Regions from separate parts of the Pseudomonas sp. CM25 genome, predicted to be linked through region 1. Evidence: riboswitches for the same ligand, from Rfam matches in the RefSeq annotation. Region 1 holds a riboswitch; each other region holds the start of a gene.
The links. A riboswitch is a leader RNA that binds a small molecule or an ion and turns the genes downstream of it on or off. The one in region 1 is predicted to bind cobalamin.
Positions count from the first base shown of each region.

Region 2: another riboswitch for cobalamin. It lies ahead of HP546_RS04530 (ABC transporter substrate-binding protein); the one in region 1 lies ahead of cobW (cobalamin biosynthesis protein CobW).
Region 3: another riboswitch for cobalamin. It lies ahead of HP546_RS04520 (TonB-dependent siderophore receptor); the one in region 1 lies ahead of cobW (cobalamin biosynthesis protein CobW).

Region 1 is NZ_JABMCW010000179.1:250-7,969, forward strand. Features, by position in the region: partial or broken gene HP546_RS18230 (ATP-binding protein) at 1-387, opposite strand, end outside; gene cobN (cobaltochelatase subunit CobN) at 389-4,150, opposite strand; gene cobW (cobalamin biosynthesis protein CobW) at 4,155-5,222, opposite strand; cobalamin riboswitch at 5,322-5,533, opposite strand; gene HP546_RS18245 (glyoxalase superfamily protein) at 5,613-5,990, shown strand; gene HP546_RS18250 (hypothetical protein) at 5,987-6,343, shown strand; gene HP546_RS18255 (branched-chain amino acid aminotransferase) at 6,561-7,580, shown strand; gene HP546_RS18260 (multidrug/biocide efflux PACE transporter) at 7,661-7,720, opposite strand, start outside.
Region 2 is NZ_JABMCW010000023.1:20,696-28,415, forward strand. Features, by position in the region: gene HP546_RS04520 (TonB-dependent siderophore receptor) at 1-341, shown strand, start outside; gene HP546_RS04525 (DUF1624 domain-containing protein) at 520-1,686, shown strand; cobalamin riboswitch at 1,714-1,912, shown strand; gene HP546_RS04530 (ABC transporter substrate-binding protein) at 2,023-3,033, shown strand; gene HP546_RS04535 (iron ABC transporter permease) at 3,033-4,049, shown strand; gene HP546_RS04540 (ABC transporter ATP-binding protein) at 4,046-4,834, shown strand; gene HP546_RS04545 (pseudoazurin) at 4,852-5,286, shown strand; gene HP546_RS04550 (OprD family porin) at 5,283-6,620, shown strand; gene HP546_RS04555 (GNAT family N-acetyltransferase) at 6,789-7,286, opposite strand; gene HP546_RS04560 (hypothetical protein) at 7,418-7,720, shown strand, end outside.
Region 3 is NZ_JABMCW010000023.1:12,611-20,330, forward strand. Features, by position in the region: gene HP546_RS04490 (TonB-dependent receptor) at 1-2,318, shown strand, start outside; gene thpR (RNA 2',3'-cyclic phosphodiesterase) at 2,325-2,870, opposite strand; gene lpxO (lipid A hydroxylase LpxO) at 3,029-3,928, shown strand; gene HP546_RS04505 (carboxymuconolactone decarboxylase family protein) at 4,048-4,392, shown strand; gene HP546_RS04510 (GNAT family N-acetyltransferase) at 4,471-5,040, shown strand; gene HP546_RS04515 (outer membrane beta-barrel protein) at 5,074-5,820, opposite strand; cobalamin riboswitch at 5,983-6,191, shown strand; gene HP546_RS04520 (TonB-dependent siderophore receptor) at 6,300-7,720, shown strand, end outside.

The DNA.
Region 1 (7,720 bases):
GATGCGGTTGGTGCCGCTGGCGGCCACGTCAAGCAACAGGTCGACCAAGGTGTCGGGCAGCAGGTTGACCTCATCGACATACAGCACGCCGCCGTCGGCATGGGCCAGCACGCCCGGCGAAAACTGCGCCTTGCCCTGCCCCAGCGCAGCATCCAGGTCGAGGGTGCCGACCAGGCGTTCCTCGCTGGCGCCCAGCGGCAACGTGACGAACGGGCCTTCGCCGAGCAGGTCGGCGAGGCCACGGGCCAGGGTGCTCTTGGCCATGCCGCGCGGCCCTTCGATCAGCACGCCGCCAATCTTGGGGTCGATGGCGGTCAGGCACAGCGCCAGCTTCAGGTCGTCCGCACCGACCACGGCGGCCAGCGGAAATTGTACGGGTTCACTCATTTCAAGCCTGTTCCTCGCCGTCGAGCAGTTGCTCCTCAAGGGCTTCGCGGTAATCGCCCGGCGCCTGCCACAGGCCACGCTGCTGGGCCTCCAGCAGGCGCTCGGTCAGGTCGCGCAGGGCCTCGGGGTTGTGCTCGCGCATGAAATCGCGGGTCGCCGGGTCGAGCACATAGGCATCGGCCAGCCCCTGGTAATGATGGTCGTCGATCAGGTGCGTGGTGGCGTCGAAGGCGAACAGGTTGTCGACCGTCGCGGCCATCTCGAAGGCACCTTTGTAGCCGTGGCGCTTGACCCCGTCGATCCATTTGGGGTTCAGCGCCCGGGCGCGGATCACCCGGTTCAGTTCCTCCTTGAGGGTGCGGATGCGTGGCCGGTCGGCCTGGCTGTGGTCGCCGTGATAACCGGCCACGGCGCTACCGGACAAGGTCTCCGACGCCGCCAGCATGCCGCCCTGGAACTGGTAGTAATCGTTGGAATCGAGCAAGTCATGCTCGTGGTTGTCCTGGTTCTGCAGCACCGCCTGTACCTTGGCCAGGCGCTGGGCGAACTGGGCGCGAGCCGGGGTGCCTTCGTCGCTGGCGCCGTAGGCATAGCCACCATGATTGAGGTAGACCTCCGCCAAATCATCGCGGCTGTGCCACAGCCGCCCGTCGATGGCGTTCTGCACCCCGGCGCCATAGGCACCGGGTTTGGCACCGAATACCCGCCAGCCGGCCTGGCGCGCAGCCTGCTCTGCGTCCACACCCTGCGCCTGCAAGGTCGCGCGCTCGCTGCGCACGCGCGCTGCCAAAGGGTTGAGGTCGTCGGGTTCGTCCAGAGCAGCCACTGCCTGCACCGCTGCATCGAACAGGCGGATAAGGTTGCCGAAGGCATCGCGGAAGAACCCGGACACGCGCAAGGTCACGTCTACCCGTGGGCGATCGAGCAGGCTCAGCGGCAGGATCTCGAAATCGTCGACGCGCTGGCTGCCGGTGGCCCATACCGGCCGCACGCCCATCAGCGCCATGGCCTGGGCAATGTCATCGCCGCCGGTGCGCATGGTCGCCGTGCCCCATACCGACAGGCCGAGCTGGCGCAGGTGATCACCGTGGTCCTGCAAGTGCCGTTCGAGGATCAGGTTGGCGGAGGCAAAACCCAGGCGCCAGGCGGTAGTGGTGGGCAGGTTGCGCACATCCACGGTATAGAAGTTGCGGCCGGTGGGCAGCACGTCCAGGCGGCCCCGGCTGGGCGCGCCGCTGGGGCCGGCGGGCACGAAGCGCCCGGCCAGCGCCGCCAGCAGGCCGTTCATTTCGGCAGCACCACAGGCATCCAGGCCGGGCGCCACCGCTTCGCGCAGGGCCTGCAGCACCTCGTGAACCGGCTGCCAGTCGCTCAAGTCAGGCAACTGTGCGGTGCCGCCCAGCACCTGCTCGATCACCTGCAGCGCCAACAGTTCGAGGCGCTCACGGGTGTCGCCACAGGTGCGCCAGGGTTCGCTGCTGATGGCTTGCAACTGCCCGGGCCGCACACCCTGCCATGGCTGGCCAAGGTCGCAATCGAGCGGGTCGAAGCCCGGCACCAGCGCCTTGGCCAAGGACCGCAGCAAGCTGGCATTGCCGCCGCGGCCGTCGCCACGCTCGACCCGCAACAGCGCCAGCAGGGTATCCAGGCGCAAGCGGCCTTGCGGCGACTGGCCGAACACATGCAGGCCATCGCGAATCTGCGATTCCTTCAGGTCGCACAGGTAGGTATCCAGGCGCGGCAGCCATACGGCGGCATCGTCCAGTTGCCCTTCCAGCTGCAACTCGCGGTCGATATGGGTGGCCTTGACCAGTTCGAGGATATCGCGCTGCAGCTCGCGGGCACGCCGTGGGTCGAGCAGCTGCGCTTCGTAGAACTCGTCGGCCAGCTGTTCCAGGTGGCGCAACGGGCCATAGGTTTCGGCGCGGGTCAGCGGCGGCATCAGGTGATCGATGATCACCGCCTGGGTGCGCCGCTTGGCCTGGGCACCCTCGCCCGGGTCGTTGACGATGAACGGGTAGATGTTCGGCAGCGGGCCGAGCAAGGCATCCGGCCAGCACTCAGCCGACAGCCCGACGCCCTTGCCGGGCAGCCATTCCAGGTTGCCGTGCTTGCCGACGTGGATCACTGCATCGGCGGCAAAGGCATGGCGCAGCCAGAAGTGAAACGCCAGGTAGCCGTGCGGTGGTACCAGATCGGGGTCGTGATAGACCGCGCTCGGATCTACCTGGTAGCCCCGGGCCGGCTGGATGCCGACGAAGGTCAGGCCATAGCGCAGGCCCGCCACCATCAGCCGGCCACTGCGGTACATCGGGTCCTGCTCGGGTGGCCCCCAGCGTTCCAGCACCGCCTGGCGATTGGCCTCGGGCAAGCGCGCGAACGCGGCCTGGTAGTCGCCCAGGCTCAGGCTCTGGGCGCAGGGGCGCTGGTCGAGGTGGTCGAGGTCGTTGGTCACGCCGCCGAGCAACTGGTGGATCAACTGCGTGCCGCTGCCCGGTAGCTCGGCCAGCGGGTAGCCTTCGGCCTGCAGCGCCCTGAGAATGTTCAGCGCGGCGGCCGGTGTGTCCAGGCCGACGCCATTGCCGATACGCCCATCACGGGTCGGGTAGTTGGCCAGCACCAGTGCCACCCGCTTCTGCCCATTGGGCAGGCGGGCCAGCTCGACCCAGCGACGCGCCAGCTCGGCGACAAAGTCCATGCGCTCGGGGTGAGCGCGGTAGCACACCACGTCAGACTGGCTGCGCTCGCTGCGCCAGGCCATGTCCTTGAAACTGACCGGCCGGGTGATGATGCGCCCGTCCAGCTCTGGCAGGGCGATGTGCATGGCCAGGTCGCGCGCGCCAAGGCCTTGCTCGCTGGCTTCCCAGCCGGGCTGGTTGTCCTGCGCGCAGATCGCCTGCAGCACCGGGATGTCACGACGGAACGGGCGCAGGTTGGGCTGTTCGGGGCTGGACAGGGCGAAGCCGGTGGTATTGACCAGTACTTCGGCACCCACTTCGTCCAGCCAGGCTTCGACCTGCTCCAGGCACGCGCTTTCCTTCAGGCTGGCCACCGCGATCGGCAACGGGTTCAGCCCGGCAGCCTGCAGGCGCTGGCAGAACTCGTCGATGAACGCGGTGTTGGCCGCCTGCAGGTGCGAGCGGTAGAACAGCAGCGGCGCCACCGGGTGCTCAGGGCGCCAGTGCGGGTACCAGTCCTTCAGCACGGCGCTGCCCTTGGCCGGGTGATACACCGCCGTGCGTGGCAAGGGTTGCGGTTCGTCCCAGGCATAGTCGCGGCCCAGCCACTGGCTGGCCAGGCACTGGAACAGGTTGATGGCGTTGGCCTTGCCGCCCTGGCGCAGGTAGTGCCAGAGGCGCTCGGCCTGCTGGCTGCTGACGGTGCCAAGGCGGGTCAGCTCCGGGTCGGGGCGGTCGTCGCCTGGCACCAGGATCAGCTGTACGCCACGCGCGGCCAGCTCGACCAGCTGCTCGACGCCATAGCGCCAGTAGCCGACGCCGCCGTGCAGCGACACCAGGATGACCTTGGCATGGCGCAGCACCTGATCGACATACAGGTCGACCGAGGCGTGGTTCTGCACCTGCATCGGGTTGGCCAGGCGCAGGCTGGGGAAGTCTTCGGGCAATTGCTCGGCGGTATCGGCGAGCAATGCCAGGTGCGAATCGCCGCTGCAGAGAATCACCAGCTCGGCGGGTGTCTGGCCGAGGTCGGCAATGCTGTCATCCGGTACGAAGCCACCGGGCTGGGTCCGCAGCAGGTGCATGGGGTCAGGCGCCCAGGGCTTTGCGCAGGCGTGCTTCCAGCTGGGCCGCATCCAGGTCCTGGCCGATCAGCACCAGGCGGGTGATGCGCGGCTCGTCGGCGCGCCATGCGCGGTCGAAGTGCTTGTCGAAGCGGGTCCCCACGCCCTGCACCAGCAGGCGCATCGGCTTGCCCGGGATGGCCGCAAACCCTTTGGCGCGCAGCACGCCAAACTCCACCACCAGCTGGGTCAGGGCATCAAGCAGCAGGCTTTCGTCGGCTTCGGGCAGGTCGATGGAGATGGAGTCGAAGGCGTCGTGGTCATGATCGTCATGGTCGTCGCCATCGTGGTGCGAGTCGTGGTGGGTACGGCGGCCATCGATGTGCGCCTCGGACTCGGCACCCACGCCCAGCAGCACGTCAATTGGCAACTTGCCGCTGCTGGCCTCGATCACCTTGACCGCTGGCGGCAGTTCTTCGGCCACTTCGGCACGCACTTTGGCCAAGCCCTCGGCATCGATCAGGTCGGCCTTGTTCAGCACCACCAGGTCGGCGCTGGCCAGCTGGTCGGCGAACAGTTCGTGCAGCGGCGATTCATGGTCCAGGTTAGGGTCGAGCTTGCGCTGGGCATCGACCTGGTCCGGGTAGGCGGCGAAGGTGCCGGCGGCTACCGCCGGGCTGTCGACCACGGTGATCACCGCGTCGACCGTGCAAGCGTTGCGGATTTCCGGCCACTGGAAGGCCTGTACCAGCGGCTTGGGCAGGGCCAGGCCACTGGTTTCGATGAGGATGTGGTCGAGGTCGCCACGGCGCGCCACCAGCTCGCGCATCACCGGGAAGAATTCTTCCTGCACGGTGCAGCACAGGCAGCCGTTGGCCAGCTCGTAGACGCGGCCGCTGGCTTCTTCCTCGGTGCAGCCGATGCTGCACTGCTTGAGGATTTCGCCGTCGATGCCCAGCTCGCCGAACTCGTTGACGATGACCGCGATACGGCGGCCCTGGGCGTTGTCGAGCATGTGCCGCAGCAAGGTGGTCTTGCCCGAACCGAGGAAGCCGGTAACGATGGTGACGGGGAGCTTGGCCAGTGTTTTCATGTCGCAGTGCCCTTGGCAGAATGGCGCGGGCATGCAGGACGACAGCCGCAGGCCAGGCCGGCCGGGCTTGTTCGCCACCGGATCACCCCGCCCGGTTGAAAGTCGAAAACGTTGCGAGGCAGGTCTCCTGGCTGGCACCGTTCCAGTTGCCGGCTGAAGCCAGGCTGGCGGGATGACGCCTTCCCGCGCGTTGGCGCAGTGGCTGTGTCGATCCGTTGTCGGTGCTTACAGTTGCGGGGGCAGCCGCGGCTTGTACCGCGTTCCCGTCTTAGCTTCGGCCTGGCCGAAGAACCTCGAACTGGCAAGGCTACGCAGTGGCTGGCGGGTGGTCAACCACAGGTTGCGCAACTGCGCTAGAGTAGCGTCTTTGCCCACGGTCAAGGACGCCCCATGCCCCTCGCTCCCGCCATCCCGGTGCTGCGTATCTTCTCGGTCGAAAAGGCCAGGGAGTTCTACCTCGAATTTCTCGGTTTCACGCTGGACTGGGAACACCGCTTCAGCCCGGACCTGCCGCTGTACATGCAGGTTCATCGTGACAGCCTGATCCTGCACCTTTCCGAACACCATGGTGACGCGTGCCCCGGCTCGACGGTGTTCGCCCGCATCGACGACCTGCGCGCGCTGGAGCATGAACTGCAAGCGAAACAGTACGGCTACGCGCGGCCCGAAGCCGAGCGCCTGGACTGGGGCTTGCAGATGCAGGTGTGGGACCCGTTCGGTAACCGGCTGCGGTTCTGTCAGCAGATCGACGACGAGGCAAACCTGTGAAGGCATCTGGCAAGCGTGAAATGGCCAGGCTGGAGCGTGAACTGGTGATATGCCTGACCGATGCCTGCGAAACGGCCAAGGCAGAAATCATCGGCTTCAGCTGGCTGACCCACCGGCTCGATCCTGAGGATTTTCCGGCCAGCTTGCGCATAACCTGGGTGTTCGAGCAAGAAGCCGACAAGGCTGCAGCCATGGCGGGCGACGCCAAGACGCGCATGCTGGTGCTGACTGCACAAGCGTTGGAGGCGGCGGGCATAGCACTGGATCATCCGGCATGGCATGTGCGGTTCGACAGTGAAGAGGCTTGTGCGCAGGGGCATGGCGGTGATTGGGGGAAGCGCTTGGGGCGGTAGACCGTTGAAGATTGGCGAAAGTTTTGCGGCGCCTGTGAAACCGAGCGCCGCCCGCGCGGCGCTCGATTTCACAGGCGCTAAAAATCTTGCGGTGAACACCTCGCAACCTCAATTCGTGACTGGCCGTTCCCGATCTGCTGCGGATGTATTATGGTGGCATGGTGCGCATATAACAGCAGCCCGAGCGATCGGGCACTTGCAAGACAATGAGGGTGTCATGAGCAACGAAAGCATTAATTGGGACAAGCTGGGTTTCGACTACATCAAGACCGACAAACGCTACCTGTCCGTATGGCGCAATGGCGAGTGGGACAAGGGCACCCTGACCGAAGACAACGTACTGCACATCAGTGAAGGCTCCACGGCGCTGCACTATGGCCAGCAGTGCTTCGAGGGCCTCAAGGCCTACCGTTGCAAGGACGGCTCGATCAACCTGTTCCGCCCGGACCAGAACGCCGCCCGCATGCAGCGCAGCTGCGCCCGCCTGCTGATGCCGCACGTGCCTACCGATGTGTTCATCGAAGCGTGCAAGCAGGTGGTCAAGGCCAACGAAAAGTTCGTGCCACCGCACGGCAAAGGCGCCCTGTACCTGCGCCCGTTCGTGATCGGCACTGGTGACAACATTGGCGTGCGCACCGCCCCCGAGTTCATCTTCTCGGTATTCGCCATCCCGGTTGGCTCGTACTTCAAGGGCGGCATGAAGCCGCACAACTTCCAGATCTCCAGCTTCGACCGTGCTGCCCCGCAAGGCACCGGCGCAGCCAAGGTCGGCGGTAACTACGCGGCCAGCCTGCAGCCAGGCGCGGAGGCCAAGAAGGCCAACTTCGCCGACGCCATTTACCTCGACCCGCTGACTCACACCAAGATTGAGGAAGTCGGTTCGGCCAACTTCTTCGGTATCACCGCCAACAACGAGTTCGTCACGCCGAAATCTGCCTCGGTGTTGCCAGGCATCACCCGCCTGTCGCTGATGGAACTGGCGCAATCGCGCCTGGGCCTGAAAGTGATCGAAGGCGATGTCGAAATCAGCAACCTGGACCGCTTCATCGAAGCCGGTGCCTGCGGTACCGCTGCGGTGATCACCCCGATCGGCGGCATCGAGTACAATGGCAAGCTGCACGTGTTCCACGACCTGGAAAAGGTCGGCCCGGTTACCCAGAAGCTCTACGACGAGCTGACCGGCATCCAGAGCGGTGATGTCGAAGCACCGGCAGGCTGGATCGTCAAAGTCGCCTGAGTCGTTTCAGCGGTTTGAAAACGGGGCATGCCAGCAATGGCATGCCCCGTTTTTATTGGTGTGGGAGTTGGGCACACGCCTTAGGCCAGGCGACGCTGCATCAGCAGGTGCCGGACTTTGTCGAACGCCCAGTTGTACAG
Region 2 (7,720 bases), on a different contig from region 1:
TGGGTGGTGTAGCCCAGGACCGCGCGGGCAACCGGCCGGCAAACGTGCCCCGGCGCACGGCCAACCTGTGGTTGAGCAAAGGCTTTGGCCAGCAGGTCGAGGCCGGCGTGGGTGCGCGCTACGTGGATGAGCGTTATGCCGACACCGCCAATACCCAGAGCGCCCCCGGGTATACCGTGGTCGATGCCAATATCGCCTGGCGGGTGTTGCCGGATGTGCGTTTGGGCTTGCAGGTGAACAACGTGTTTGACAGGGAGTATGTGGTGTCGGCGTTCAGTGGTGAGCAGTGGTTGATGGGGATGCCACGGGCCTGGTTTGCGACGGTGGATTATAGGTTTTGAACTGGGTTGCCTGGGTCGGCTTGTTTGGGGCAGGGCTGGCATAGGGATCGCATCAGGGCTGACAGGCGCTGCATATCTGGTGGCAACCACCAGGCAACACAAAAACCCCTACCCATCAAACCCCAATAAGTTATAAGATAACATTCCATTTGACATCCATTCTTGCCAGCGATCCCCCATGACAAGCGCCAGCGCCACCCCTACCCTGCTTACCCAGCGCCTGCAGAGCATCGACGCCCTGCGCGGCCTGGTGATCCTGTTCATGCTCCTGGACCATGTCCGCGAAACCTTCTTCCTGCACCATCAGGTCGGCGACCCGATGGCCATCGACACCACCGAACCGTCGCTATTCGTCAGCCGCACCCTGGCGCACCTGTGTGCGCCCGTGTTCGTCCTGCTGACCGGCCTGTCAGCCTGGCTGTACGGCGAGAAGTACCAGGGCCGTAGCGATGTCTCGGCGTTTCTGTTCAAGCGCGGGCTGTTCCTGGTGGTGCTGGAGTTCACCCTGGTCAACTTCGCCTGGACCTTCCAACTGCCGCCCAGCGTGATCTACCTGCAAGTGATCTGGGCGATCGGCGTCAGCATGATCGCCCTGTCGCTGCTGGTGTGGCTGCCACGCGCAGCCCTGATCGCCGTGGGCGCGATGATCATCGCCGGCCACAACCTGCTTGATGGCCTGCACTTCGGTGTGGAGTCGGCCCTGCACGTGCCATGGGCGATCCTGCATGACCGCGGCTGGCTGGAGTTCTCCGACAACCTGCGCCTGCGCACCTCCTACCCGGTGCTGCCGTGGATCGGCGTGATCGCCCTGGGTTACGGCCTGGGCCCCTGGTTCGCGCGCGGCAGCGAAGCCGGTCGACGCCAGCAGCGCTTGCGGGTGGCCGGGCTGATCGCACTACTGGGCTTTGTCGTGCTGCGCATGCTCAACGGCTACGGCGAGGCGCCCTGGAATGGTTACCCGACCCTCACGCAAACCCTGATGAGTTTCTTCAACATCACCAAATACCCACCGTCGCTGCTGTTCCTGGCCCTGACCCTGGGCTGTGGCCTGCTGCTGCTGCGCGCCTTCGAGCGTGCCGGGCAGGCGCGCTGGATCAGCGCCCTGGCGGTGTTCGGTGCGGCGCCGATGTTCTTCTACCTGCTGCACCTGTATGTGTTGAAGCTGCTGTACCTGGCCAGCGTGGCGCTGTTCGGTCTCAACCAGGGCGACTACTTCGGCTTTGACGGCATCGCCGCGGTATGGCTGGCCGCGGTATTGCTGGCGGTTTCGCTGTACCTGCCGGTGCGCGGGTTCGCCCGCCTGAAGGCGCGGCGGCGCGACATCACCTGGCTGAAGTACTTCTGAAAAGCGTTTTAACCGGCGGCGTGATGGTCTACCATGCGGGCCGCCGGTTTCCACCACGGAAATAATAGGGAATCCCAGGCCTGCCAACACGGGCCAAACGGAACTGCCCCCGCAACTGTAGATGCCGAGCCTGCTCCATCGATGCCACTGGGTGACCGACCCGGGAAGGCCGGAGCCGGGCCATGACGCATCAGTCAGGAGACCTGCCGGCCTGCATTCACCAACCGGCGGGGTGTCCGGGATTGGCTATCAGTGTTGCCCCTGCCGCCAGCGGGGGCTCGGCGATGCCTGTCCGTGCGTTCCTCACCAGAACTGTCCGATAGGAGATCGCCCCGCATGCTGCCCCGCATCGCCACCCTGCTCGCCGGCCTTGGTTTTACCGGCCTGGCCCAGGCCGCCGCCACTCACTACCCGCTGACTGTCGATAACTGCGGCCAGCCGCAGACCTTCGCCCAGGCACCGGAACGCGCCGTCACCATCGGCCAGGCCGGCACCGAAATGCTCTACGCACTGGGGCTTGGTGACAAACTGGCGGGTACCTCGCTGTGGTTCAACAACGTGCTGCCCGAATACCAGGCACAGAACGACAAAGTGCCGCGCCTGGCCGACAACGACCCCAGCTTTGAGGCGGTAGCAGGCAAGCGCCCGCAACTGGTGGCGGTGCAGTTCGAATGGATGGTCGGCGCCCAGGGCGTGGTCGGCACCCGTGAACAGTTCGACGAACTGAACATCCCCACCTACCTGCTGCCCTCGGACTGCGAAGGCAAGGACAACCTGGTGGGCGCAGACGGCACTCGCCTGCAGGCGTTCCAGGTCGACAGCATCTACAAGAGCGTCAGCCAGCTGGCCGAGATCTTCGACGTGCAGGACCGCGGCACCGCGCTGAACACCGAACTGAAAGGCCGCCTGGACAGCGCCAGGGCGCAATTGGCCGGCAAGGACCTGTCGGCGACCTCGGCGCTGTTCTGGTTCTCCAGCGCCGACCTGGACATCGACCCCTACGTGGCAGGCCGCCAAGGGGTCGCCGACTTCATGCTGCGCAGCCTCGGCGTGCGCAACGTGGTCGAGTCCAGTGAGGAATGGCCAACCGTGGGCTGGGAAACACTGGCCAAGGCCAACCCGACCTGGCTGATCATCGCGCGCATGGACCGTCGCCGCTTCCCCGCCGATGACTACCAGAAGAAGCTTGAATTCCTGCGCAGCGACCCGGTTACCCGCAACATGGACGCGGTCAGGCACGACCGCATCATCATCCTCGATGCCGACGCCATGCAGGCGGGTATCCGCCTGTTCCGCGGTGTGCAGACGTTGGCCAGTGCCTTCGCCAGCGGTAAAGCAGCGCCGTGATGAGCCGCCTGCTACCCAGCCTCGCAGTTGCCCTGGCAGCCCTGCTGGCGGCGCTGCTGGCCGGCACCGTAATCGGCGAAACCAGCCTGTCGCCGAGCGTGGTCGGCCAGGTCCTGGCCAACCATTTGTGGCAGGCCGGCTACCCGGTCGACCCGATCGACGCCGGCATCGTCTGGAACTACCGCCTGACCCGCACCCTGGTCGCCGCAGCCTGCGGTGCCGGCCTGGCCACCTGCGGGGTGATCCTGCAGGCGCTGTTGCGCAACCCGCTGGCCGAACCGTACCTGCTCGGGCTGTCGGCCGGCGCCTCGACTGGCGCGGTGCTGGTCGGCCTGCTGGGGCTAGGCAGCCTGGCACTGAGCATGTCTGCCGGCGCCTTCATCGGCGCCGTGGCGGCATTCGCCCTGGTGCTGGTGCTGGCCCGCGCGGCCGGGCCCAGCAGCAACAACGCGCAGGTGATACTCGCCGGTATCGCCGGCTCGCAACTGTTCAACGCCCTGACAGCGTTCCTGATCACCAAGTCGGCCACTGCCGAGCAGGCGCGCGGCATCCTGTTCTGGCTGCTGGGCAACCTCAGTGGTGTGCGCTGGCCCTCGGTGTGGCTGGCGGTGCCGGTGGCGCTGTGCGGTTTGCTGGTGTGCCTGTGGCATCGCCGCGCGCTGGATGCCTTCACTTTTGGCGTCGATTCGGCTGCGTCGCTGGGCATCCCGGTGCGCCGTACCCAGTTGCTGCTGATCAGCTGCGCGGCGCTGGTGACGGCGGTGATGGTGTCCATCGTCGGCGCCATCGGCTTTGTCGGCCTGGTAATCCCGCATGCCCTGCGGCTGATCCTCGGCCCCGGCCACAGCCGTCTGCTGCCGGCCAGCGCCCTGGGCGGCGCGCTGTTCCTGATTGCCGCCGACATCCTTTCGCGCACGCTGATCAGCGGCCAGGTAATCCCGGTTGGTGTTGTCACCGCACTGATCGGCGCACCGGTCTTCGCCTTGATTCTGGTCAGCCGTCGAGGGCGCCCATGACAGTCATGACCGCGCTACAGCTCGCTCCCTTGAGCTGCCAGGGCCTGGGGCTGCAACTGGCCGGCAGAACCGTGCTCGAGGCTATCGACCTCGATGTGGTGAGTGGCGAAACCCTGGGCATCGTCGGCCCCAACGGCTCCGGCAAATCCTCGCTGCTGAAGTTGCTGGCGGGGCTGCGCAAACCGGCCAGCGGCAGCGTGCAGCTACTGGGCGAACCCCTGGCGCGGTTGCCGCGCCGTCGTGTTGCTCAGGCCCTGGCACTGGTCGAGCAGCAGGCCGACACCCTCGATGCGATCAGCGTATTCGACGCCGTGGCCCTTGGCCGTACACCCTGGCTGTCGGCACTGGCACCGTTTGCCTCGCACGACCGCGCCATCGTCGAGCAAGCCTTGGCCGACCTCGATGCCCTGCACCTGCGCACACGCCTGTGGGGCTCGCTGTCCGGTGGCGAGCGCCAGCGCGTGCACATCGCCCGCGCCCTGGCGCAGCGGCCGCAGGTGTTGCTGCTGGACGAGCCGACCAACCACCTGGATATCCAGCACCAGCTGAGCCTGCTGCAACAGGTGCAGGCGCTGCCGGTAACCACCCTGGTGGCCCTGCACGACCTCAACCAGGCGCTCACCTGCGACCGCATCGCGGTACTCGACCAAGGCCGCCTGGTCGCCCTCGGCAAACCGTTCGAGGTACTCACCCCCGAACGCCTGCTGAGCACCTTTGGCGTCCATGCCCGCTACCTCACCGACCCTTTCGACGGCGCGCGCATCCTGCGTTTCCGCGCCCCCTGAACCAGGAAGTTCTGCCCATGCTGTTGCGCCCTGTCGCCCTGCTGCTCGCCAGCGCCCTGCTTGCCCCGGCCGCGCTGGCCGAGGTGCATGAAGTGAAAATGCTCAACCGTGGCAGCGAGGGGGCAATGGTCTATGAGCCGGACCACCTGCACATCGCCCCCGGCGACAGCGTGCGCTTCCTGCCCACCCAGAGCGGCCACAACGCAGCCAGCGTCGCAGGGTTGCTGCCCGCCGGCGCCGAACCGTTCAAGAGCAAGCTGAACCAGCCGTTCGAGCAGACGTTCAGCGTGCCCGGGGTGTACGGCATCCAGTGCATTGCGCACCTGGCGATGGGCATGGTGATGCTGATCCAGGTGGGTGACGCGCCGGCTGCAGAACTGCCCGCCAGCTTGCCGGCACGGGCCAAAACGCGCTTTGCAGCACAACTGCAAAAGCTTGGGGCCGGGCAATGACCCGACTGCTGCTGGCCCTACCGCTGCTGGGCCTTGCCCCCTTCGCCCAGGCCGAATCCGCCCAGTCGCAAAGCAATGGTTTTGTCGAGGATGGCAGCTGGAATATCCTCAACCGCAGCGTGTTCGACCAGCGCGACTTCAAGCATGGCGGGCGCAACAGCGCTGCGCGCAATGCCTACAAGCCACGTAGCGAGCGCAACGGCAAGGCCGAGGAATGGGCCTATGGCTTGATGGGCAGCGTGCAGTCCGGCTTCACCCAAGGGCTGATCGGTGTCGGCGTGGATGCCCATGCCTATCTGGGCGTGCAGCTCGACAGCGGCGGCGGCCGCGCGGGCAAGGCGCGCCTGCTGGGGGTGGACAACGCTGGCCACCCAAAAAACCAGTACAGCCGCGCAGGGGCTGCGCTGAAGCTGCGCCTGTCCAATACCGTGCTGTCTTATGGTGAGCAACGGATCAAGACCCCGGTGTTCAGCTCGTCCGACAGCCGCCTGCTGCCCGAGACCGCCACCGGCTTCTTCCTCACCAGCAACGAGTTCGACACCCTCAAGCTGGTGGCCGGGCATTTCAACGAAAGTACCGACCGCAATGCGTCCAGCCACGACCAAGGCTTTGTGGTGAACTATTCCAACGGCCGCCAGGGCAACAGCTTCGACCTGGCGGGCGTAGTCTGGAACCCCGCCCCCGCCTTCAGCGGCAGCCTCTACAGCTCACGCTACGAGGACAGCTGGAACCAGCACTACCTGGGCAGCACGCTCAGCCATGCCCTGGATGATCGCCGCAGTATCAGCCTGGACCTCAACCTGTACCGCACCACCGACACCGGCAAGGCGCTGTCAGGGCGTATCGACAACACCACCTGGAGCCTGGTCTCGCGCTACAACCAAGGGCCGCACGGTTTCAGCCTGGGCTGGCAGCAGGTGGACGGCAATACGCCTTTCGATTACGTGACCCGAGGGGCGATCTTCATTGCCAACGCGGTGCAGATGTCGGACTTCAACGCGCCGAACGAAAAGTCGTGGCAGGCCCGCTATGACCTGAATATGGGCGCCTACGGCGTGCCGGGGCTGAACCTGACGGCGTTGTACGTGCGCGGGTTCGATATCGATGGCAGCCACGTCGACCCTGCGGGCGGTTATGCGTACCTGGGCTACGGCAAGGGTGGCAAGCATTGGGAGCGGGACCTGGAGGCGCGCTATGTGGTGCAGAGTGGCAAAGCCAAGGGCACCACGTTTTCGCTGAGGCATAACGTGCACCGGGGCAATACGGCGCAGGCAGAGCTGGATGGGGACCAGATACGCTTGGCGGTGGAATGGCCGTTGTCGGGGGCGTTCTGACACCCCCGCGTTGCTTGAGTCGGGGCTGATGCGCTGATCCGTGTATTGGCTGGACCGGCCCTTTCGCGGGTAAACCCGCTCCTACAGGGTCCCTGCTAAATCAGTCAGCTATGTGCAGTTCCAGGAGCGGTTTAGCCGCGAAGAGGCCAGCGCGGCGCTTTGTCATTGTCAGCCCAGGCGCAACTGCATGTGGGTGGTCTGCCAGACCGGGTCCTGCTCCACATCCACCACCGCGAACCCTTGCCGCTGCCAGAACGCGATCGCCCCCGGCAGGAACGGGTGGGTATGCAGGTACAGGCAGTCGACACCCGCCTGCTCCGCTCGCTCGCGCAATGCCGCAAACAACGCCGCGGCCAGGCCATGCCGACGGTAGGCCGGCGAGACGAACAGGCGCACCACCTCGACCACCCGCCGGGCGTGGTAATCGAGCTGGGCAAAGCGGTGGTCATAAGGCAGATAGCCGATCACCGCCACCAGCTGCCCGTCATCACGGGCCTCCAGAAAGCAGCCCGCGCCGTCCAGGTAGGTCTCGGCGAACTGCGCCAGGTCACGCGGCAACGGTGCATTGGCCAGCATCGGGAACAGCTCGCGGCGGGCGCTGTCGACAAACGCCACGACTTCGGCAATGGCGTCGCGCGCCACAGGTTGCAGGGTGCAGTTCGGCATGTGGCTCATGGCAGTGGTCGAAAGGCCAGAGTTCTACCCCAGTGTGCCGCGCAAGGCAAATCACAGGGCTCGTCGTGGCCCGCTGGACATCGGTATAATCGGCAGTCTTCACTGCCCGACCAGGCCACCTCATGCCTCGCTTCCAGACGTTGCTGTTGCCCCTGCTGCTGACTGCCGCCCTTGCCGCCTGCGACCAGAAACCCTCTCGTGAACAACAGATCCTTGCCCAGTTGCCGCTGCAGGATGCCTACACGCACAACATCGAACGCATGGCCGTGCTCCTGCGCCGCACCCACCCCCAGTTGCCGCAAGCGACCATCGAGCAAGTGCTGCGCAAGCACCTGACCGTCGAGGACCAGCGCCAGGACCTGTTCCGGCTGTACAGCGAAAAGAACTTCAGCGACGCCGAGTTCGCCACCATCGTGGCCGCCACC
Region 3 (7,720 bases), on a different contig from region 1:
CGCTCAACCGGATTGCCAGCCAAAGCGGCCACATCATCGCCCTGGAGCCTGGGCTGGTGCGCGGCAAGCAGGCGCCTGCCGTGGTCGGCCAGATGAGCGCCGAACAGGCGATGCAAGCTGCCCTGGCCGGCAGTGGCCTGGCGTTGCGGGTGTCCGCCGACGGGCATTTCAGTGTGGCGCCCGCCAGCCTGGGGGGCGATGTCATGGAGCTGGGCAGCACCAGCATCACCGACAATTACCTGAATGCCACCAGCGAGGGCAGCGGCTCGTATGCCGCCCGCGCCGTCACCCTCGGCAAAGGCACCCATACCCTCAAGGAAATCCCCCAGTCCGTCACCGTCATCACCCGCAAGCAACTGGACGACCAGGGCATCACCGACCTGCAGGACGCGCTCAACCACACCACCGGCATCGTCGGCGCACAAGGCATCGGCCCTGGCGTGGTGGTGACCTCGCGCGGTTTCCAGATCGATGACTGGCAGTACGATGGCGTGCCGATCCAGCGCAACAACTACTCGCTGGGCAACTGGGCGACGCAAGACCTGGTGTTTTTCGACCGCGTCGAAGTGTTACGCGGTGCCTCCGGCCTGCTGCAAGGCACCGGCAGCCCGGGCGGCGCGATCAACCTGGTGCGCAAGCGTGGCCAGGCGGCGCCGACAGTTACGCTGACGGGTAAAGCCGGCTCCTGGGACCACTACGGCCTGCAAGTGGATGCCGGCGGCCCGCTGACCAGCGATGGCCGGGTGCGCGGACGGGTTGTCGCGGACGAAGACCAGAGCGACAGTTTCATCGATTATGTCTGGAGCAAGAACCATTCGCTGTATGGGGCACTGGACATCGACCTCAGCGACGCAACCACCGTAGGCGGCGGTATCAGTTACAGCCGCCAGCAGTCCAGGCCGATGCTGCGCGGCATTCCACGCTACGCCAGTGGCAAGGCGGTTGAACTGCCTCGGTCGACTTATACCGGGGCCCGCTGGAGCCGTGCAGAAAACGACGTCACCACCTACTACCTGGACCTCGAACACCGCTTCAACGATGACTGGGCCTTCAAGGCTGCTGCCGTGCGCATGGATGAAACCAACACGTCCACCCACCAGCGCGTGCAAAGCACCGGCCAAGGCGTTGCAGCAGATGGCAGCGGCATCACCTACGCCGACTGGCTCACCGATTTTCACTCGACCAAGCTGGGCCTGGACATGAACGTGGTCGGCCACTTCGACACTGGCCCCCTGGCCCATGAGATCACCGTGGGCGGCAACTACGCCAAACTGACCTCGGACGACGCCTACTGGCGCAACTTCGACGCCGGCGGCAACATCTTCGATATCGATCATGACCGCCCCGAGCCCAGCCGGGACAGCGTCTTCGACGGCGACCTTGCACGTTCCAACCGGGCCAGCTACGACATTCGCCAGAAAGGCCTGTATGGCGCCTGGCGCGTCAAACCGACCCAGGACCTGACGTTGATTCTGGGCTCGCGCGTGAGCTGGTTCGACTACCGCTGGGACTCGATCGACTTCGACAGCCTGAGCGACCCAGGTACCCGTTACCCGACCAGCCGCATGACCGAATCGGGGCAAGTCACGCCGTATGCCGGGTTCGTTTATGACCTGACGCGCGAATGGGCTTGGTACGCCAGCTACACCGACGTGTTCGTCCCGCAGACCGAACGCGCCGTGGGCAATACGCCACTCAAACCGGTAATTGGTAGCAACTATGAAACAGGCCTGAAAGGCGAGCTGCTCGATGGCCGGGTCAATGCGTCGCTGGCGCTGTTCCGTTATGACCAGGAAAACCGCGCGGTCACCGATGTGGCGTCGGGCTTCGCCTGCGATGACTGGTACTGCTCCACCGCTGCCGGCAAGGTGCGCAGCCAGGGCGTCGAAGCCGAGATCAGCGGCGAAGTGCTGAGCGGCCTGCAACTGTTTGCCGGTTACACCTACAACACCACCAAGTTCCTCGATGACCCGGAGAACGAAGGCCGCACGTTCAGCCAGTGGACACCCAAGCACATGCTGCGCGCCTGGGCCGACTACACCCTGCCGCTGGACGGCCAGCGCTGGAGCACCGGCCTTGGTTTCACCACCCAGAGCCACACCCTGGGCTACGAGCGCACCTATACCGTGCCCGGGTATACCGTATGGAGCGCGCGGCTGGCCTATCAGCTGACCCCGGAAGTGAACGTTGCCGTCAACGCCAACAACCTGTTTGACAAGAAGTACTGGGTTGCCGGGTTCAACCAGCTTAATGGCAGCAACAATTGGGGCGAGCCGCGCAACTTCCTGCTGACGGTGAAGTACACCCCGGAACTCTGACCGGGTTCAGTCCGACAGCGGCCATTGCGCCAGCGGCCAGTACGCGCCCTTGCGCGACTCGTACAGGGTGAAATGGCGGGCCGCGAGGTAGAACTCCGGCGCGCTAGCAGCCTCTGGCGGCTGGCCGTGGTAGTCCCGGGAAAGCGTGAGGTGCGGGCGGTATTCACGGCTGGCCGGTTGCACGCCCAACGGTAGCAAGGCCTGCTGCAGGGCGTAGACCAGTTGCAGCAGGGCCGGTGGTACCTGCTGCGCCTCCAGCACCAGGGCGCTGGCCCGCTGCCACACCTGCAAACGGTCGAGCAGCAGCCGGGGGGGCTTGGCCGGCAGCGCCAACTGGTCGACCGCAGCGCATATCGCTGGCACCTGGGCGGCATCCACATCGCCGAGAAACAGCAGGGTCACGTGGAAATTGGCGGCCGCTACCGGCTTGCCGCTGCGCATACCCAGGCTGCGCCGCCAGTCGGCAAGCGCACGGCGCTGGGCATCACTGACCGGCAAGGCAAAAAACAGCCGCTTGAAGGGGGCGCCGCTGGGGCGGACATCCTGAACCATGTGAACTCCCGTACATGAATCGTTTGCGCAAGACTGTAGGGCATTACACCTAAGTCGCCCCGCACTTTCGTAACAATAAGTACAAACTGCCCCCATGATTGTTTATGCTGGCGGGCTTATGCCATGGCGCATGGCCATTTTTCGACAAGTAAACGTCCATGAAAATTGCACTCGTACTTATCTTCGTTTTCTCGATCGCCTATGTTCACCTGCGCGGCCGGGTGCGTCACAAGCTGACCCGCCAACTGGGTGACCACTCCAGCTTCCTGGCGCCGGTCAACGCCTTCCTTTACCTGTTTTCCAGGCACCCGGCCAAGCCTTACCTGCCGGTCGAAGCCTTTCCCGAACTGAAGCCGCTGCAGGACCACTGGCAGGAAATCCGCGAGGAGGGCCGCCAGCTGCTGCACGTGGGCGCAATCAAGAAGTCCGACAATTACGACGACGTCGGTTTCAACTCGTTCTTCAAGACTGGCTGGAAGCGCTTCTACCTGAAGTGGTATGGCGAAAGCCACCCGTCGGCAATGGCCCTGTGCCCGCGTACCACCGAATTGCTGCAAGGCATCGGCACGGTCAAGGCCGCCATGTTCGCCACCTTGCCACCAGGCGCCAAGCTGGTGCGCCACCGTGACCCGTATGCCGGCTCGTACCGCTACCACCTGGGCCTGGACACGCCGAACGACGATGGCTGCTATATCGACGTTGACGGCGAGAAGTACTCCTGGCGCGATGGCGAGGGGGTGATCTTTGACGAGACCTATATCCACTACGCGGCCAACAACACCGAACACAACCGCATCATCCTGTTCTGCGACGTCGAACGCCCGCTCAAGTACCGCTGGGCCACGGCGTTCAACCGCTGGTTCAGCCGCAAGGTCATGGCCGCCGCAGCAGCGCCCAACGGTGCCGGCGACAAGACCGGCGGCATCAACCGGCTGTTTACCCGCATCTACAAGATCCGTGAGCGCGGCAAGGCGATGAAAAAGCGCAACCGCACACGCTACTACCTGGAAAAGTGGGCAGTGGTCGCCGCGCTGCTGCTGGTGTTCATCTACATCTGACCGGCAACGCAGGCCGTTTTGCCTACGACCTGCGTACACCCACCAAAGTACAAGCCTCACACCTGCCACTCTTCGACTAGCCTGAAAGCTCCACTCGCAACCACCCCAAGGTGAAGACGATGAGCATGATGGACTGGGACGCCTACCGTAAGCAGTTGATGGCCGGCATCGGCGATCTCAAGCAACTCTCCCCCGACACCGTGGCCGGCTACATGACCGCCAGTGGTGCGGGGGCCAAGACCAACCACCTCGACGCCAAGACCCGCGAGCTGATTTCCCTCGCCGTGGCCGTGACCACCCGCTGTGACGGCTGCATCGCCGTGCACTCGCAGCAGGCGGTCAAGCATGGCGCCAGCCGCGAGGAAATTGCCGAGGCGCTCGGCGTGGCCGTGGCGATGAACGCCGGGGCCGCACTGGTCTACTCGGCGCGGGCCATGGATGCAGTGGGCAAGGCCAACGGCTGAGCACAAACGGCGCCGCCACCCTTGCGCGACGGCGCCGCGCCGCCCAGACTGGGCGGCCCAGCCCGCGCAGGAACCCGCATGATCCACATTCGCCCCATGACGCCGGAAGACTTCGAACGTTTCTGGCCGACCTTCCAGGCCACCGTCCAGGCCCGCGAAACTTACGCATTCGACCCCGCCCTGAACGCCGAACAGGCCCGCCAATTGTGGCTGGAGCTGCCATTACACACGCTGCTGGCAGAGGAGGATGGCGAGCTGCTGGGTTCGTATTACCTCAAGGCCAACGCGGCCGGCCCTGGCGCGCACGTGGGCAATTGCGGCTACATGGTCTGCGAGAGCGCCCGCGGCCGGGGCGTGGCACGCCTGATGTGCGAACATTCGCAGAAGCTGGCACGCCAGGAAGGCTTTCTGGCCCTGCAGTTCAACTCGGTGGTGGCCAGCAACGAGGTGGCGGTGGCGTTGTGGCACAAGCTGGGCTTCGAAACGGTTGGCCGGCTGCCCAAGGCCTATCGCCATGCCCGCCTGGGGCTGGTGGACTGCCTGGTGATGTACAAGTGGCTGGCCGATGAGCCGGTGACAGAGAAACCGCCGCTGCTGATCGGGCGCAAGAACATCGAAGCACGCGTGTCGCGGCGGCGCGGTCGGTAAAGGCCCTGCAGGTGCGTTTGCAGGGCCGCCGGATCAGAAGGCCAGGCCTATCTTGAAGCCGTACTCGTCGCGCTTGAGCTCGGTGTTGTCGGCCAACAGCGTCTCGTCGTCGAGCCGGTATTCGGTGCGGGTGTAGTACACGCCCGCCTGGATCGGCAGGTTGCCTTGCTGGTTCATCAGCAGGGTCACCTCGGCATAAGGGTTGGTGCGGTCTTTCATGTCCGCACTGTCACTGCCAAAGTCTTCCACCTTCAGTTTTACCCGGCCATCGAGGGTTCGCCGTACACCGGCTTCCACGCGCAAGGTGGCCGCATCGAACTGGTGGTTGTAACCCAACGCCGCCTTGGCGAACGGCGCCTTGTAGGTGAGTTCGCTTTCGATCCTGCGGTGCTCGGTTTCAAACCGTGACCACATGTAGCCGCCGCCCACGATCACATCGACGAAGTTGCGCGCATCCACCGCCGCACGCCAGCCCAGGTCCAGCCCTGCCTGCCCCTCCTTGAGTTTGTTGTCGTGCTTCTCGGCATACTTGCCTTCGGCACCCAGCTGGTAAATGAAACCGGACTCTGCGGTCATCTTGTTGCCAAAGCCGGCAAAGATGCCGCCTTCGTCAACGTGTTCGGTCTGGGTTTCACTGCCGCCCTGAAACTTGAATTCGTCGTAGGCGCCGAGAATGCCGACGGTGAACAGAGGGTCGGTGCTGGGTGCGGCATGGGCTGCCAACGGGGTGCCCATCAGGGCAAGGATGCAGGTGTGGCGGAGCAGGTTATGAGTAGGCATGCATCTATGTCTCCATGACATGTAAACGGGTAGCTAGCCCACATTCCGAAACGCCCGGCGGCGCGATAGTTCGAAAAAGCTTCAGCAAATATTCAGGAATTTGCCGTTCATCACGCGATTGCCTGTCAGCCCGATGGTTGACGACCGTGCTGTGCAGTGGTCATATGCGCGCCAGTTTCAGGTGCCCTGCGCCGCCGCGCGCAAGGTGAAACGGGAAGCCGGTGCATCGTGTTGCCCACGACAAGTCCGGCGCTGCCCCCGCAACGGTAAGCGAGCGAACCCTTCGAGATACCACTGTGCTCAGGCATGGGAAGGTGAAGGTTTCATGCCCCTCGCAAGCCCGGAGACCGGCCTGAAGCCTTGTTTGGCAACCCGCGGTGGGCGGGCGCAGGCCGGAATCCGTGCGCGCGCTCGCCTGCACGGCAAGCCTTTGCGTGTTTTCCACCGGGATGCATTCATTCCTGCAGCAGTGGAACGACATGTCCCGTATCTTCAAGCTTCACCCCCTGGCGGCCTGCCTGGCCGTCGCCCTGCCGGCCCAGGCCGATGACTTCGACCCAAAGCCTCTGGCCCTGCCGTCAACGGCCATCACCGACACGTTCGACAACCGCATCCTCGACCTCGCCACCCCGACGACGGCCGGGTCGCGCCTGGGCCTCAGTGCCCTGGAAACACCCGCCAGCACCAGCAGCATCAGCGCCGAGCAGATCCAGCAGCGCAACAACCTCAGCGTGCAGGATGCGGTAACCCGTTCACCGGGCATTACCTACATCGGCTCGCCAGGCGATGGCGGGACGGGGCTTGCAGCTCGCGGCTTCACCGGGCACGGCTCGGTGATGACGCTGTTCGACGGCGCGCGCATGTATGCCGGCGCGGGCACCCAGACATTCCCGGTCGACCCGTGGATGGTGGAGCGCATCGACGTGCTGCGTGGCCCGGCGTCGGTGCTGTATGGCGAGGGTGCAACCGGTGCGGTGGTCAATGTGATCCCGAAAAAGCCCTTCAGCGGCGACATCCGCAATCACCTGCGCCTGGGTTACGGTTCATGGGACCGCCAGCAGCTCGGGCTGGACAGTGGCGGTAGCCTGGACGAACGCCTGAGCTACCGGCTTACGCTGAACCAGCAAGCCGGCAATGGCTGGGTTGACCGCACCCCCTCGCACAGCCTGGCGCTCAGCGCCGCGTTGCGCTTCGACGCCACTGACGACCTCAGCTTCACCCTCGCCCACGAGCGCGGCGATGCCAAGCCTGCCAATTACTACGGCACGCCGCTGATCGACGGCCACTACCGCAGCAGCCTGCGCTACAAGAACTACAACGTGCAGAACGACAAGCAGCACTACGTCGATGAGTGGACCCGCCTGACCACGGACTGGACGCTGAGCGACCAGGTCAGCGCCAGCAACCAGCTGTACTACATGAAAAGCCGCCGCCACTGGCGCAATGCCGAGGCGTACAGCTGGGACGCCGCGCGCCAGCAGCTGCTACGCGGCAGCTACCTGGAGATCAAGCACAACCAGGAGCAGTTCGGCGACCGTCAGACGTTCGCCTTCGATCACAGCCTGTTCGGGCTGGCCAGCAAGACGGTGGTGGGTGCCGAGTACAACAAGGTCCGTTTCAACATCGACAGCAATGCGCCGTACGACGATGTGGGCGGCGACTACATCGACCCGTGGCAGCCGCAACCGGGCGACTTCCACAGCGCCTCGCCGCTGCGACCGCAATCGCTCGCCACCACCGGCACCTTCGCGCTGTTTGCGGAAAACCGCCTGCAACTCACCGATCGCCTGTCGCTGGTGACCGGCGTGCGCCGTGACCAGAACCATATCGACCGCGACAACCTGGGCAATGACAGCCGCAGCGACCGCAGCCTGCAAGGCGGCAACTGGCGCGCCGGGCT